One region of the Micromonospora sp. BQ32 genome, then DNA from elsewhere that is predicted to be linked to it. Evidence: riboswitches for the same ligand, from Rfam matches in the RefSeq annotation. Region 1 holds a riboswitch; each other region holds the start of a gene.
The links. Region 1 has a riboswitch for cyclic di-AMP ahead of AC5L30_RS26205 (coiled-coil domain-containing protein). Riboswitches for the same ligand answer to the same signal wherever they lie in the genome.
Positions count from the first base shown of each region.

Region 1 (3,568 bases):
CCGCGACCGTGGAGGCCGCCACCGGCCTGCTGGCCGAGGTGGAGGGCACGGTCGGGGTGATCACGCCGGTTCCCCGCCGGGACGAGGTCGCCGGTTGGCTCGGCGCGCTGGGCGGCGCGAGGTTGCAGGTGGTGACCAGCCTGGAGGCCAAGGGCATGGAGTACGACGGGGTGGTGCTGGTCGCCCCGAGCGAGATCCGGGCGGACCCGGGTGCCGGGGTACGCACCCTGTACGTGGCGCTCTCCCGGGCCACCCAGCGGCTCACCACCATCGACCCGACCGGCTGACCTGCGTGGGACTGCCGCCGGCGACAGGCACTGCCCGTACACTTGCACACATAGCGATGTGAGCATACATTTGACCGGGTCCCGACCAGCGGCGGAAGGTGATTCTCGTGGGCGCAGGTCATGACCACCACCATGGGTCCGTCGCCAATGCCGCACACCAGCACCGGGGTCGACTCTGGGCGGCATTCGGGCTGCTCGCCACCCTGATGGTGGTCGAGGCGGTGGCCGCCCTGCACACCGGCTCGCTCGCCCTGCTCTCCGACGCCGGGCACATGTTCACCGACGTACTCGGCATCGGCATGGCGCTCGCCGCGATCACCGCGACCCGGCGGGCCACCGGCGACCCACAGCGCACCTTCGGGCTCTACCGACTCGAGGTACTCGCCGCACTGGCCAACGCCGTCCTGCTCTCCGGCGTCGCGATCTACGTGGTGATCGAGGCGATCCGCCGTTTCGGCGACCCGCACCAGGTCATCGCCGGCCCGATGCTCGCGGTGGCCGTGCTCGGTCTGCTCGCGAACATCGTCGCCTTCGCCCTGCTGCGCGCCGGGGCCCGGGAGAGCATCAACCTCCAGGGCGCCTACCTGGAGGTGCTCGGCGACCTGCTCGGCTCGCTCGGCGTCATCGGGGCGGCGCTGCTCATCACCGTCACCGACTGGTGGTGGGCCGACCCCCTGGTCGCGGTCGCCATCGGCGTGTTCATCCTGCCGCGCACCTGGCGGCTGGCCCGCGCCGCCATCCGCATCCTGGTGCAGGCCGCCCCGGAGCACCTCCAGGTGACCGCCGTGCACGACCGACTGGCCGCGGTCCCCGGTGTCGTCGAGGTGCACGACCTGCACGTCTGGACGCTCACCTCGGGCATGGAGGTGGCCTCCGCACACCTGACCATGGCACCCGGTGCGGAGGTCGGCGCGGTGCTCACCGCGGCGCGTACGGCCCTGCATGACGATTTCCGCATCGAGCACGCGACGTTGCAGATCGAGCCCGGCGCCACCTCCGGAGCGTGTGGCTCCATCGAGTGGTGACGGGGCCTTTCGGGGCCTTCCTCCACTTTCGCCGCAAATTTCCGTGGTGACGCACGCACCGTCCGTCACATTGGCTGCAGCCGCCCCACCGGCACCGGTAGGCTCGGTCCCGGCCTCCACCAGGCGGCGCCCTCCCGGCGCCGGTGGCGGTCGCCGCCTAATCGCCCACCTGGGCGAACCGGGGAACCATGTTCCTGGGGTGCATCCGCGTCAGCGGTAGGGATCTTCCGTCCCGAACCCGTCAGCTAACCCGGTCGGCGGCTGACGGAAGGACATGCGCAGTGGCACCAGCACGACCACCCGCCGCCCGACTGGCGGCCCTGATCGTCGCGATGTTCGCCCTCGGCGTCGCGCTCCCGGCCGGCACCGCCTCGGCCGCTCCCCCGACCGGCCAGCGAGCCGCCGCACCCAACTCCGACGAGGAGGGCGGCACCCCGGCGTTGCGCGCCCAACTCGAGGCGGCCAGCAAGGGCTACCTGGACGCGAAGCGCGCCCTGGACAGCTCCGTACGACGGCAGCAGCAGCTCGCCGGCCAGCTGAAGACCATCGAGGTCGAGATCGACCAGCGCAGCGGCAAGGTCGGCGAGATCGCCGAGGTGGCGTACCGCACCGGCCGGCTCGGTGCGATGTCGGCGCTGCTCAACAGCAACACTCCCGAAGGCTTCATGGACCGGGCGGCCGCGCTGGACGCGGTGGCCGCCAACGAGGACCGGGTGCTGCGTGACCTGTTGGCCAGCAAGGACCAGGCCAACCGCACCCGGGTTGCCCTGGACGGCGAGATCAACGAGCAGCGCAAGCAGGTCGCGGTAATGGCCAAGCGCAAGGAACAGGCCGAACGGGCCCTGACCGTGGCCACCACCCCCAAGCCGCAGACCACCGCCGACGCCGGTTCCAACCGGGGCACCTCCACCGCCAACGCGAAGGCCGCGCCGCGTAACTCCGACGGCTCCTGGCCCTCCGAGTCGTGCAGCGTCAACGACCCCACGCCGGCCAACGGCTGCATCACCCCCCGCACCCTGCACGCGCTCAACCAGGCCAAGGCCGCGGGCTTCACCCGGTACGTCTCGTGCCACCGCCCCAGCGGCTCCGGTGAGCACCCGAAGGGCCGGGCCTGCGACTTCGCGGCGCAGAAGAACGGCTTCGGCGGCAACGCCACCGGTGGCGACAAGACCTACGGCAACAACCTGGCCGCGTACTTCATCCGCAACGCGGACCGGCTCGCCGTGCTCTACGTGATCTGGTACAGGCAGATCTGGCTGCCCAGCAGCGGGTGGAAGTCGTACAGCGGGGCGAACGGCACCCCGTCCACCGACCACACCAACCACGTACACCTGTCGGTCTACTGACCCACGCGTTGTGATGCCTGTGAGTCATCGTGATGACTCACAGGCATCACGTGCGTCCGGGGCCGGGCTACGTCGCCGGGCGTACCCCTGATGTCGTCGCTCGTCGGACGACCCGGCCGGGGTCGGCGGGCAGCATCGCGGTATGCCTCGGATCCGACCCACCACCCGCAAGGCGCTACTCACCCTGCACCTCGTCACCTCGCTTGGCTGGCTGGGCACCGACCTGGTGCTGCTCACTCTCGGCATCGCCGTGCAGCGGGGCGCCGACCCGGCGGTGGTCTATCCGGTGACCGCCCTGGTCGGCACGGTGCTGTTCGCGCCGCTGAGCGTCCTGGTCTGGCTGATCGGAGTCGCCAGCTCGCTGCTCACCCCGTGGGGCCTGCTGCGCCACCGCTGGGTGCTGGTCAAGCTCGTGCTCACCACGGTGATGGTCGGGCTGGTGCTGTTCCTGCTCACCCCGAACCTGCGCCACGCCGGAGCGGTGGGCCCTGCCCTGCCCGCAGGTGATCGCGCCGACCTGGTCATCGCGCCGGCGGTGTCCACCAGCCTAATGATCATCGCGACGGTGCTGTCCACCTACAAACCATGGGGCCGGCGGCCCGCCGCCGGAACCACCCGCACGAACCGGGATCGCGCTGCCACCACGGTCTAGCTGCCTGCGCCGCCTGTGCGCATGGGCTCCGCACCCAGGACGGGCCGTTGCGTCAGGTGCAGCGGCCTGTCCTGCCCCCGCGATCTTGCACTTGCTGTCCCGACGAATGTGGGCATCCCACTGATATCGGCAACCGGAATCGCAAGATCGGCGCAGCGGACGGGCGGGAGTATCGCTGGTAGGCGTTATACCAAGGAGTCATATTCATACCTCTGAGGTATATCGCTTGCCGGAGTGGCACCGCCCCGACAGGCGTTG
Region 1 is NZ_JCADBI010000016.1:101,003-104,570, reverse strand. It holds gene AC5L30_RS26215 (HelD family protein) at 1-287, shown strand, start outside; gene AC5L30_RS26210 (cation diffusion facilitator family transporter) at 395-1,312, shown strand; cyclic di-AMP (ydaO/yuaA leader) riboswitch at 1,457-1,588, shown strand; gene AC5L30_RS26205 (coiled-coil domain-containing protein) at 1,594-2,658, shown strand; gene AC5L30_RS26200 (hypothetical protein) at 2,801-3,310, shown strand.

Region 2 (3,568 bases), on a different contig from region 1:
GGTCGACACGCCGGTGACGCTCCCCGGCGATCAGGGCACCACCGCGACCGGCGCGCTGCCGGTCCGCGCGGCCGAGTCTGACCGGCTGCCCCTCGTCGAGGGTTCGAGCAGTCGGGCTTCCCGGGCTCCACCCGGGCGCTGAGCCACCGGGACGACCCGTCCCATCGCCGCGCCCCGTCGACCCACCGCTTCCCACCCCGCCGGCCCCTGGCCCACCGTGGCCCGCCGGCGCGGCTCCCATCGCACTGCTCTCTCCCCGAGGTGCCGACCATGGAGACCGTCGTCTTCTACCAGTTCGTGACCGAGGTGCCGCAGGCCGCCGCCATCTGGTCGACGCTGTTCCTGCTGACCCTGGGCCTCCTCACCGTGCTGGCCGCCCGTCCCGAACGGGACCGGCCCACGGACGAGCCGCTTCCGACCGTGCCCACCGCTCGGGAGCTGGCCGCCGCCGAGGTTGTCGACATGCGCCGTTACGCCGAGGAGGTGGCCGTCGCCGCGGCCGGCGCGGCCACCACCGCCCGGCGGCGACGCGCCGCCTGGCTGACCGCTCAGGAGCAGCTGGAGCGGGCCTGGACGGGGTACGACGAGGCGGACACCGCCGCGCGTCGCTTCGCGGGCGCCGGGGCGCTGCCCACCCCGCAGACCCCGCACACCCCCGCCGAGTACGCCGCCCGGGAACGCTATCTGCACCGCGCGGCGATGGCGGCGTACTGGCGGGGCGACCTGACCATGACGCAGCTCGGCGACGTGTTCGGGCACCGGCGCGGCTGGGATCCCCGGCGGCACCCGGTCGAGCAGGAGGTGCTGATCAGCCGGGTGATCCGGGATGCGCGGCTGGCCGACTACCAGGTGGCCGCCGGCCGTGAGCGGGCCGCCTGGCGCGACGCGGAGTTGGCCGCCGAGTCGGCTCGTACCCTCGCCGAGGAGGCGTATGCGGCGGCGGCCCGGCTGCGCCCGGCCCCGGTGCCCGCCCGCCGGACGGTGGTCAGGGCGTTGCGTCCCGCCGCCGTGGCACGGTGGCGCCCGGCCCGGGTGAGTTGAGCCCGATCCGTGATGTGAGGCCGGTCACCCAATTGCGGAATCGGACGGCCGGCGCGATCGGCGGCATTGTTCCCGCGATTATGGCCGCGTTCTTTGCGGCCTGTCCGGTTGTCGCCCGCAGACGTCGCCGTAACCGGTTGTCCCATCGAGTCACATCATCGGCAATACGCGCAGAAATTGTTGCCACGATTGAGGTTTACGCAGGTGAACCTGGCTTGGCAGGGGTGCGGAGTGACCAGTACTGTCGTCCCGTCCGGTGCGGTAACCGATCGCAAGACGCGACGCCGCACCGACCCGCTTAATCGTGATCAACGAACCGGGGACCCACCAGTAAGTCCGGGGTGAATCCGCGAGCCACGGCCCGCGGTAGGGCGATCTTCCCGCCCGAATCCGTCAGCTAACCCGGTAGGCGGTGTCGGAAGGAGTCACATCCTCGTGCAGCACCTTTCCACCCCTCGGTTGTTCCCTCGCCTCCACGGCGCGGCGGTGCACCCGCTCATTCGTCGCGTGACGGTGAGCTGACCCCCGGGTCATCGCCTTCCCCGCCCGGCCGCGCCGGGCGTTCCCCTGAGCGGTTCACCATCCGCGGACCACCGTCCGCGCGCTGGCGCCTGCCCGGATACCGGTCCGGCCCCGGTGTGCCGCTCTCCCCCGATCCGTGGAGGACCCCGTGAAGCACACCCTGAAGCGCCAGCTCCGCCGCCTCGCCACCGAGCGCCCGTACCAGATTGTCGCCGCCTCCGCCGCGGCCCTGGCGATCGCCACCACCACCGGCGCCCTGCTCACCACGGCCGATGACGCGCCGGCCGGTCAGCGCACCGCGACCACGGTCGCCGAGCTGCGCAGCGACGTCGCCGCCTCCCGCGGCGAGGTTCGGGACGCGTCCCCCCTTGCCAGCGCCGCGCCGACCACGGCCGCCCCGGCCACCAGTGCCGCGTCACCCGCCGCCAAGGCCAGCAGCAACCCGGACCTGACCCGGAAGCCGGAGCGGCCGAAGCCGCCCGCGACCAAGATCCTCGACTACGACTACGAGGCGCAGAACACTTACTACAACTGCGGCCCGGCGGCCACCCGCAACGCGCTCAGCGCCGCCGGCATCGACCGCACCCAGGATGAGCTCGGCGCCGAGCTGGGCACCACCGAGATGGGCACCAACTCGGCCGAGGACACCACCCGGGTCCTCAACGCCGAGGTGAAGGGCTCCCCGTACCGGACCCGGATGTTCCTCGGCGCACCCAGCCCGGCGCAGATGGACCGGCTCCAGGCCGACGTGGTGAAGGCCATCACCGACGGCCGGGGCGTGGTGGCCAACGTCGTCGGGGACGCCACCGACACCGACGGCGGCTGGCACTCCTACGGCGGCGGGCACTACATCGCCGTCGTGGGCTACAAGGACAACGGTCGCACCGTGCGGATCGCCGACTCGGCGAACCCGGCCGACTCGTCGTACTGGATCACCACCATCGACCTGGCCAACTGGATCGCCAGCCGGGGCTACTCCGCCTGACCCGGGCACGCTGACCGCCGCGGGCGCCGTCTCCCACAAGGGGCCGGCGCCCGCGGCGTTTCTCCGCGCGGTTCGCCGGTGGGCTGTCATCGACGACTCTCGTACCGGGCCGTGAACCGTGGGAGACTGCGGCCGTGGTGGAGAAATCGGGTGGTCACGCCGGTCGCAGGCCGGTCCTGCTGCTGCTGCACGGCATGGGGGCGACCGGGGACGTGTGGTTGCCCTGGGCGCCGTACCTTGAGCAGCACTGGCCCGGGCGGTGGCTGGCACCGGACCTCGCCGGCCACGGCTGGGCGCCGCCGCTGCCGTCGTACTCCTTTGTGGGCTTCGCCCAGCAGATCGCGCAGGCCCTCGCCCCCGACGACCGGCTGGTCGTGCTCGGGCACTCGCTGGGTGGCGTGGTCGGCCTGGCGCTGGCCGCCCGCGACGCCGGAACGCCGGTGGACGCGGTGGTCGGGCTGGGCATCAAGGCGGTCTGGTCACCCGCTGAGCTGACCCGCGCCGCCGAGGTCGCCGCCCGCCCGGTGAGCTGGTTCGCCAGCCGCACCGAGGCGGCTCGCCGCTACCTGCGGGTCTCCGGGCTGGCCGGCCTGGTCTCACCGGACCACCCGGTGGTGGACGCCGGGCTGCGCCAGGTCGACGGCCGGTGGCGCCTCGCCATGGACCCGACCGCCTTCGCCGTCGGCGAGCCCGACCTGGCCGCGCTGCTGGCGGCGACCGACGTGCCGGTGGTGCTGGCGCGTGGGGAGAACGACCCGATGGTCACCGACGAACAGCTCAAGGAGTACGGCGTACCGGTCGCCACGCTGCCCGGTCTCGGGCACAACGCGCACGTGGAGGACCCGGCGGCGGTGCTGGCGTTGCTGGACCCGTACCGCTGAGCGGCTACGCCGGTGCGGACGCGGTCAGTTTCTCCGCGGGCGTCAGCTCCCGGCGGGCGGCGGTCAGGAACGCCTCGGCGTACGACTCGGCCGGGAAGTCACCCAGGTAGCGGCGGCGGGTGGCCCAGCGGGCCTCGGC
Region 2 is NZ_JCADBI010000003.1:193,181-196,748, forward strand. It holds gene AC5L30_RS07880 (hypothetical protein) at 1-142, shown strand, start outside; gene AC5L30_RS07885 (hypothetical protein) at 271-1,041, shown strand; cyclic di-AMP (ydaO/yuaA leader) riboswitch at 1,327-1,468, shown strand; gene AC5L30_RS07890 (C39 family peptidase) at 1,700-2,548, shown strand; gene AC5L30_RS07895 (alpha/beta hydrolase) at 2,683-3,429, shown strand; gene AC5L30_RS07900 (CDP-glycerol glycerophosphotransferase family protein) at 3,434-3,568, opposite strand, start outside.
Region 2: it holds a riboswitch for cyclic di-AMP, as region 1 does, so the genes downstream of both, AC5L30_RS07890 (C39 family peptidase) here and AC5L30_RS26205 (coiled-coil domain-containing protein) in region 1, are expected to answer to the same signal.

Region 3 (3,568 bases), on a different contig from region 1:
GTGCTGCTCTGGCCGCGCGGCGGGTCACCGCAGACCGACGGTGGTGCGGACGTGCCGCGCTACCCCGGCACGGTCACCCGGGTGGTCAGCGAGCCGTGCCCGCCGGCGCCGTCGGTTCCCGAGGGCACGCCGAGGGTCGGCGACGGGCGGTGCGGCACGGTCGACGTCCGGGTGGACGACGGGCCGACCGCCGGCCAGCAGGTACAGACACCGGTTCCCGACGGACCCGGCGCACCCCGGGTCGAGGTCGGCGACGAGGTCATCCTGGTCGAGCTGGCCGATCCCACCGATCCCACCACCAGCAACTGGAACATCGCCGAGCACCAACGCGGCACCCCGATGGTGTGGCTGGCGGTGGTCTTCGCGGCCGCGATCGTCGCGTTCGGTCGATGGCGGGGCCTGGCCGCGCTCGCCGGATTGGCCGCCAGCTTCGCCATCCTGCTCACCTTCGTGCTGCCGGGCATCGGCGCCGGCAGGTCACCACTGCTGGTGGCGGTGGTCGGCGCGGCCCTGATCATGTTCGTGGTGCTCTATCTCACGCACGGGGTAACCGCACAGACCTCGGTCGCGGTGCTCGGCACCCTGGGCAGTCTGGTGCTGACCGGCGTCCTCGCCACCATCGCCACGGCCGCCACCCACCTCACCGGCTTCGGCAGCGAAGACGCCACCACCCTGTCGATGTTCCAGGGCGACGTGGACCTGCACGGTCTGCTGCTCGCCGGGATCATCATCGGATCGCTCGGGGTGCTCGACGACGTGACAGTCACCCAGGCGGCCACCGTCACCGAGCTGGCGAACGCCAACCCCGGCCTGACCCGGTTGCAGCTGTACCGGGCGGCCACCCGGGTCGGCCGCGCGCACATCGCCTCCACTGTGAACACCATCGTGCTGGCGTACGCGGGCGCGTCGCTGCCCCTGCTACTCCTGCTCACCGCCGACTCGCGGCCGATCGGGCAGATCCTCACCAGTGAGTTCCTCGCGCAGGAGATCGTCCGCAGCGCGGTCGCCACCCTCGGTCTGATCGCCGCCGTGCCGCTGACCACCGGACTGGCCGCGGTGGTGACCGCCGCCGGGCGCACCGGTGCGACGCCGTCCACCGACGCCGCGTCGTCCCGGCCCCAGCCGGACCGCTCGGAGGCACTGGCCGCTCTCATCTCACCGCGAACGACCGGCTCCGACGAGCCGGACCGGACGCGGACCGCACCCCCATCCGAGGCCACCGACCGGTGGCCGGAGTCGAACAGGAGCACGGATACGGCATGGTGACACTCCTCAGCGTGACCAGATCGGGCATCCACCCTGAGAACCACGTCACTGGTCACTCAACGCTATGGCGAAATGACACTTTTGGTCGGCATCCAGGCGTAGCTCACCCGGTCGACTCTCGGGTAACCTCGCTGCCGGTTACCGATGAAGGCGCGAAGCGGCGCCTGCGGTGCCACCGCCCAATCGCCAACCGGCGAGCCGGGGACCCAGGTACCTGGGGTGAATCCGCGTCAGCGGTAGGGGCCACTTCCGCCCCGAACCCGTCAGCTAACCCGGTCGGCGGTCGACGGAAGGGAACATTGTGACGGCACCCCTACGCCGCTGGTTGACTCCCGTGGTGGCCGTGATCGCCGCACTGACCGTGCTCGCCGGGCCGCTCCCAGCGAACGCCGCTCCGACGAACCCCACACCGTCCGGGCACGAGGAGGACGGCGAGCCCAAGCTGCTCAACGACGTCATCGAGCAGGCCAACCGCGACTACTCCGCCGCCAAGTCCAAGCTGGACAAATCCAAGAAGCGACAGGGCGAGTTGGCCGCAGAGGTCAACCGGGCCAAGGCCGACCTGGACGCGTTGGCCCCGCAGGTCGGGCAGATCGCCGCCCAGGCGTACCGGACCGGCCGGATCGGCGCGGTCGCGATGCTGCTGGAGAGCGAAGCGCCCGACTCGTTCGTCCGGCGCGCCGGGATGCTCGACGAGATAAACATGGTCAACGAGAAGAAGCTCTCCGAGGTCAACGCGGTGAAGGCCCGCGCCGAGCAGGCCAAGCTGGCCCTCGACACCGAGGTCCGCGAGCAGCAGAAGCAGACCGCCCTGATGGCGAAGCGCAAGAGCGAGGCCGACAAGGCGCTCTCCCTCGTCGGCGGCAAGGGTTTCACCGGCGGCCTGGTGGATGCCACCTCCAAGGTCGCGAAGATCGGCCCGGGTCGCACGGCCGACGGTGACTGGAAGCCCCAGTCGTGCAGCGAGAACGACCCCACCACGTCCGGCTGCGTCACGCCGCGCACGCTGCACGCGTACAAGGAGGTCAAGGCGGCCGGCTTCAACCGGTTCGTCGGCTGCTACCGCCCCGGCGGGCCGTGGGAGCACCCGAAGGGCCGCGCCTGCGACTGGTCGCTACAGAAGAGCGGGTTCTCCCCGTGGCACAACAACGACACCCGGACGTACGGCAACAACGTCGCCGCGTTCCTCATCCGTAACGCCGACCGGCTCGGCATCTACTACGTGATCTGGAACCGGCAGATCTGGTTCCCGGCCACCGGCTGGAGTTCGTACAGCGGGCCGTCGAACCACACCGACCACGTCCACATGTCGCTGCTCTGACCCGCACGATCCCCATCGAGGGCCGTTCCGCGTGACGCGGAGCGGCCCTCGTCGCGTCAGACGGTGGCAGCGGCGGCCGGGCCGGTCGGCTCGGGCGATCCGGCCGGGCGGTCCAACGTCGCGAAGCCGGCCGGCACGGCGGCCACCGGGCGCACCGCTCCGGCGGCGAGTCGGTAGGACACCCCCACCACCGCGCACCGCCCCCGCGCCACCTCGTCGGCCAGCACCGGGGACTGCCCGAGCAACGTCTCGACGGTCTGTGCGATGTGGATGTCGACGATGCCGTCGATGTCGTCCACGCCCTCGGCCTCGGCCCGGCGCAGGCTGGGCAGCACGGCGTCGACCACCGCGCGCAGATGGCCACTCGGTGCGGTACCCGTCGCGGCGGACTCCCGGGCGGCCTGCACCGCACCGCACGAGTCGTGGCCGAGCACCACCACCAGCGGGGTGCCGAGCACGGTCACCGCGTACTCGACGCTGCCGAGCACCTCGGGGCCGGCGGTGTGCCCGGCGGTGCGCACCACGAACAGGTCGCCCAGACCCCGGTCGAAGATGATCTCAGCGGCCAGCCGTGAGTCGGAGCAGCCGACGATCACCGCGAACGGGTGTTGCCCGTCGGCCACGGCGGCCCGGCGCCCGGCATCCTGGTTGGGGTGGCGGGGGGCGCCATCGACGAAGCGCCGATTGCCGGCGACCAGCTCGGCGTACGCCCGGGTCGGCTCGCTGAGCGCGGTGGCCCGGTCGGTGGTCCGCTGCGAACCCGGCTGACCGCCGGAGCTCCCGGTATGACTCATCCCGCACCTCGTCTCGACACATCTGGCCTGGTCAAGCCGGCTTTCCGCCGGCCGGGCGGGCTGGCGCTGGCTCGTGCTCCACCGTCACACGCACCGTAAGATGCGTCAAGGTATGCGTGATTTAGATTTCATACGTTGACTCCGGCCGCCCCCTGGGCAACCTCCCCTGGGCAGGGCGGGCCAGACT
Region 3 is NZ_JCADBI010000002.1:442,420-445,987, reverse strand. It holds gene AC5L30_RS05660 (YibE/F family protein) at 1-1,266, shown strand, start outside; cyclic di-AMP (ydaO/yuaA leader) riboswitch at 1,433-1,563, shown strand; gene AC5L30_RS05655 (coiled-coil domain-containing protein) at 1,568-2,587, shown strand; gene AC5L30_RS05650 (carbonic anhydrase) at 2,644-3,381, opposite strand.
Region 3: it holds a riboswitch for cyclic di-AMP, as region 1 does, so the genes downstream of both, AC5L30_RS05655 (coiled-coil domain-containing protein) here and AC5L30_RS26205 (coiled-coil domain-containing protein) in region 1, are expected to answer to the same signal.

Region 4 (3,568 bases), on a different contig from region 1:
GAGCGCCACCCGGACCGGATCGGTCACCGGACGGGCACGCCCCGCCACGTACGCCTCGTCGTCGCTCTCCTCCGCCGGGAACGAGTGCAGCGCGTAACGGCCGTCCCGTTCGAGGTCGCGGCGCTTGGGCGAGTCGATGATGAAGCAGAACAGCCCCTCAGCGGTGATGACCGGGGAGACCGGATGGACGCGGGGCCCGCCGTCGGCACGGATCGTGGCCAGATAGCCGAAGCCCGGCCCGTACTGCTGAAGGAGAACGCGGATCCCGTCGGCGAGTCGGGGCTCGTCGGCGGCGAATTCGGACCAGGAAGCCATGCGGGCATTCTATCGAACAAATGTACGAGCAGCGACCTCGACGCGCTGGTCACCGGCACCGAATCCGGGCACTTTTGGCAACGCGGCTATGGTGGTCCGATGCTGCTCTCCGACCGCGACCTGGTCTCCGAGATCAAGGCCGGCACGCTGGGCCTGGAGCCGTTCGAGCCCACCCTGGTCCAACCGTCCAGCATCGACGTCCGACTCGACCGGCTGTTCCGGGTCTTCAACAACCACCTCTACACCCACATCGATCCCGCCATGCAGCAGGACGACCTGACCTCGGTGGTCGAGGTGCCCGACGGCGAGCCGTTCGTGCTGCACCCGGGGGAGTTCGTGCTCGCCTCGACGCTGGAGGTCATCTCGCTGGGTGACCAGCTCGCCGGCCGACTGGAGGGCAAGAGCTCCCTGGGCCGGCTCGGGCTGCTCACCCACTCCACCGCCGGTTTCATCGATCCGGGCTTCTCCGGTCACGTGACGCTGGAACTCTCGAACGTGGCGAACCTGCCGATCACCCTGTGGCCGGGCATGAAGATCGGGCAGCTCTGCATCTTCCGACTCTCCTCGCCGGCCGAGCACCCGTACGGCTCGGTGGTCTACGGCTCGCGCTACCAGGGCCAGCGGGGGCCGACGCCCAGCCGCGCCTGGCAGCACTGGCGCACCTGGCCGACCCGCTAGAACCAGGACGACGAGGGCCCGCCGCGACGGATCGCGACGGGCCCTCCGAACATCCAGAGTCAGCCTGGGCGGCCGTAACTGTGGATCGGGCCGTCGTCGACCTTCTTCATCTTGACCGGTTGACCGGCCTGCGAGGCGTGCACCACCCAACCGTCGCCGACGTACATGCCGACGTGGTGGATGTCGCTGTAGTAGAAGACCAGGTCGCCGGGGCGCAGGTCGCCCCTGCTGACGTCCTTGGTGACGCGGCTCTGCGCGGCGGCGTTGTGCGGCAGCGACACGCCGGCCTTCGCCCAGGCGGCCAGCATCAGCCCGGAGCAGTCGTACGAGTTCGGACCCTCGGCACCCCAGACGTAGGGCTTGCCGATCTGCGCGCAGGCGAACTTGACCGCGGTGCCCGCGGCGCCGCCGGGGTAGCTACCCGGGCAGGGCGCCGGGCGCAGCGGACCGCCGCCGCCGTTGCCGTACACCTTGAGGCGCAGCTTCTGCAGGCGGTCGATCTCTTCGTTGATCTGCTTCTTCTTCGCCGCCAACTGAGCCTCGGTGCGGGTCAGCTGGGCCACCATCTCGTCCAGCGGCGCCTTCTGCGCGGCCAACTGGTCGCGCAGGTCGGCCACCTGGCGTACGTCCTTCTGCTGGTTGTGTGCGAAGCGGTCGAGCATTTCGAGCTGGCCGACCACCTCGCTGGGCGACCGGCTGCCCAGCACCGCGTTGACGGTCGAGACGTTCTCACCCTTGTAGGCGCGTACGGCCAGGGCGCTGACCTTGTCCATCGCGGCGTCGACCTGGCGCTCCAGCGGGGTGATCCGGGCGGCCAGCGCGTCGGCCTGCTTGCGCTTCGCGGCGAGGTCGGTGCGGGTGGCGTTGTGCCGTTCGATGATCGGTTCGAGCTTGTTCCAGTCGGCGTCGATCTGGCGCTCGATCTCGGCGACGGACGGGTCGGCGTGGGCCGCCGTGGCACTGCCGGTCAGGACGACGGCGATGCCGGCCAGCGCGGCGAGTGCGGTGGTGAAGCGGGACCAGCGTGGGCGCGGCACGATCGACGCCGGGCCGGCTGATGCCGGCCGCTCGGACGACGGCCGCGGGGCATGGAGTGCCACCGGGGTTCCGTACTCCTTCTTCCTGACCGCCTACCGGGTTAGCTGACGGGTTCGGGCGGGAAGTCGGCGCCCTACCGCAGTGGCTGCGGATTCACCCCGAGGGACCTGGGTCCCCGGTTCGCTCGGAAACGACTCGGCGGTGTCGGTCCGTTACCGCCCGGGCTGGGCGGAGCTGCTGTCGGGCCGACGAATGACCAGAGTAGAGACGCTCGTTACCGATCCGCAACCCGTGCGGCCGTGACACTCCGTACCGATTGGACGAGACGACCGACCGTGTGTGAAGAATTCTTTCCGCTGACGTAGATAGATGGAAAGGTATTGACCTGACCTCCCGGGCGGCGCGATGGTGACCTGACCTCACTCCGCGAGAATCTAGGGGGTTCGATGCACCATCCAACCCTGTCGGCCGGCTGGCGTGCCCTGCTCGCCGCCACCGTGGTCGCCGCCGCGACCACGGTGCCACTCTCCGCCGGCCCGGCCGCCGCCGCGCCCACGACCGACCGCCAGCAGCAGTACGCCGCCGCGGCCACCGAGTACGGGGTGCCGACCGTCGTGCTGCTCGGCGTCTCCTACCTGGAGTCGCGCTGGGACACCAACGCCGGCACACCGAGCACCAGTGGCGGCTACGGCCCGATGCACCTGACCGACGCGCGGCACGTGGCCGCCCTACCCGGGGGTGGTCACCACGACGCCGGCGCCGAGGACCCCCGCGGCGACGATTCCCGTCCCGCCCGGGTGCCCGCACCCCGGTCGGTCGAGGCCCCCGCGCCGTCCACCGCCGCGTTGCAGACCGTGGACGCCGCCGCCGCGCTGACCGGCACCACTCCCGAGGCACTGCGCACCGACACGGGCCTCAACATCCGGGGTGGGGCCGCGCTGCTCAGCGCGTACCAACGGGACCTGGGTGCGCCGGTCGGCGCCGGCACCGACCCGGCCGCCTGGTACGGCGCGGTGGCCCGCTACTCCGGCGCGGACAGCGCCGACGCCGCCGCGGCCTTCGCCGACGAGGTCTTCACCACCATCGTCGCAGGCCAGTCCCGGGTGACCGACGACGGCCAGCGGGTCACCCTGCCGGCCCGTGCGGTGCGCCCCGAGCGTTCCTGGTTGGACAGGCTGGGCCTGCGCCGGCTGGCCCGCCCGGACGGGGTGGAGTGCCCCCGCACCATCTCCTGCGAGTGGATCCCGGCACCCTACGAGGCGTTCGGCGACGGGGACTACGGCAACCACGACCTGTCCGACCGGCCCGCACGGCAGAAGATCGAGTACATCGTCATCCACGACACCGAGGCGAGTTGGGCGACCACGCTGCAACTCGTCCAGGATCCGACCTACGTGAGCTGGCACTACTCGCTGCGCTCGGTCGACGGGCACATCGCCCAGCATGTGAGGACCAAGGACGTCGGCTGGCACGCCGGCAACTGGTACGTCAACGCGAAGTCGATCGGGCTGGAACACGAGGGCTTCGCGGCGCAGGG
Region 4 is NZ_JCADBI010000022.1:3,463-7,030, forward strand. It holds gene AC5L30_RS29610 (pyridoxamine 5'-phosphate oxidase family protein) at 1-315, opposite strand, end outside; gene dcd (dCTP deaminase) at 415-993, shown strand; gene AC5L30_RS29620 (C40 family peptidase) at 1,053-2,093, opposite strand; cyclic di-AMP (ydaO/yuaA leader) riboswitch at 2,107-2,242, opposite strand; gene AC5L30_RS29625 (N-acetylmuramoyl-L-alanine amidase) at 2,478-3,568, shown strand, end outside.
Region 4: it holds a riboswitch for cyclic di-AMP, as region 1 does, so the genes downstream of both, AC5L30_RS29620 (C40 family peptidase) here and AC5L30_RS26205 (coiled-coil domain-containing protein) in region 1, are expected to answer to the same signal.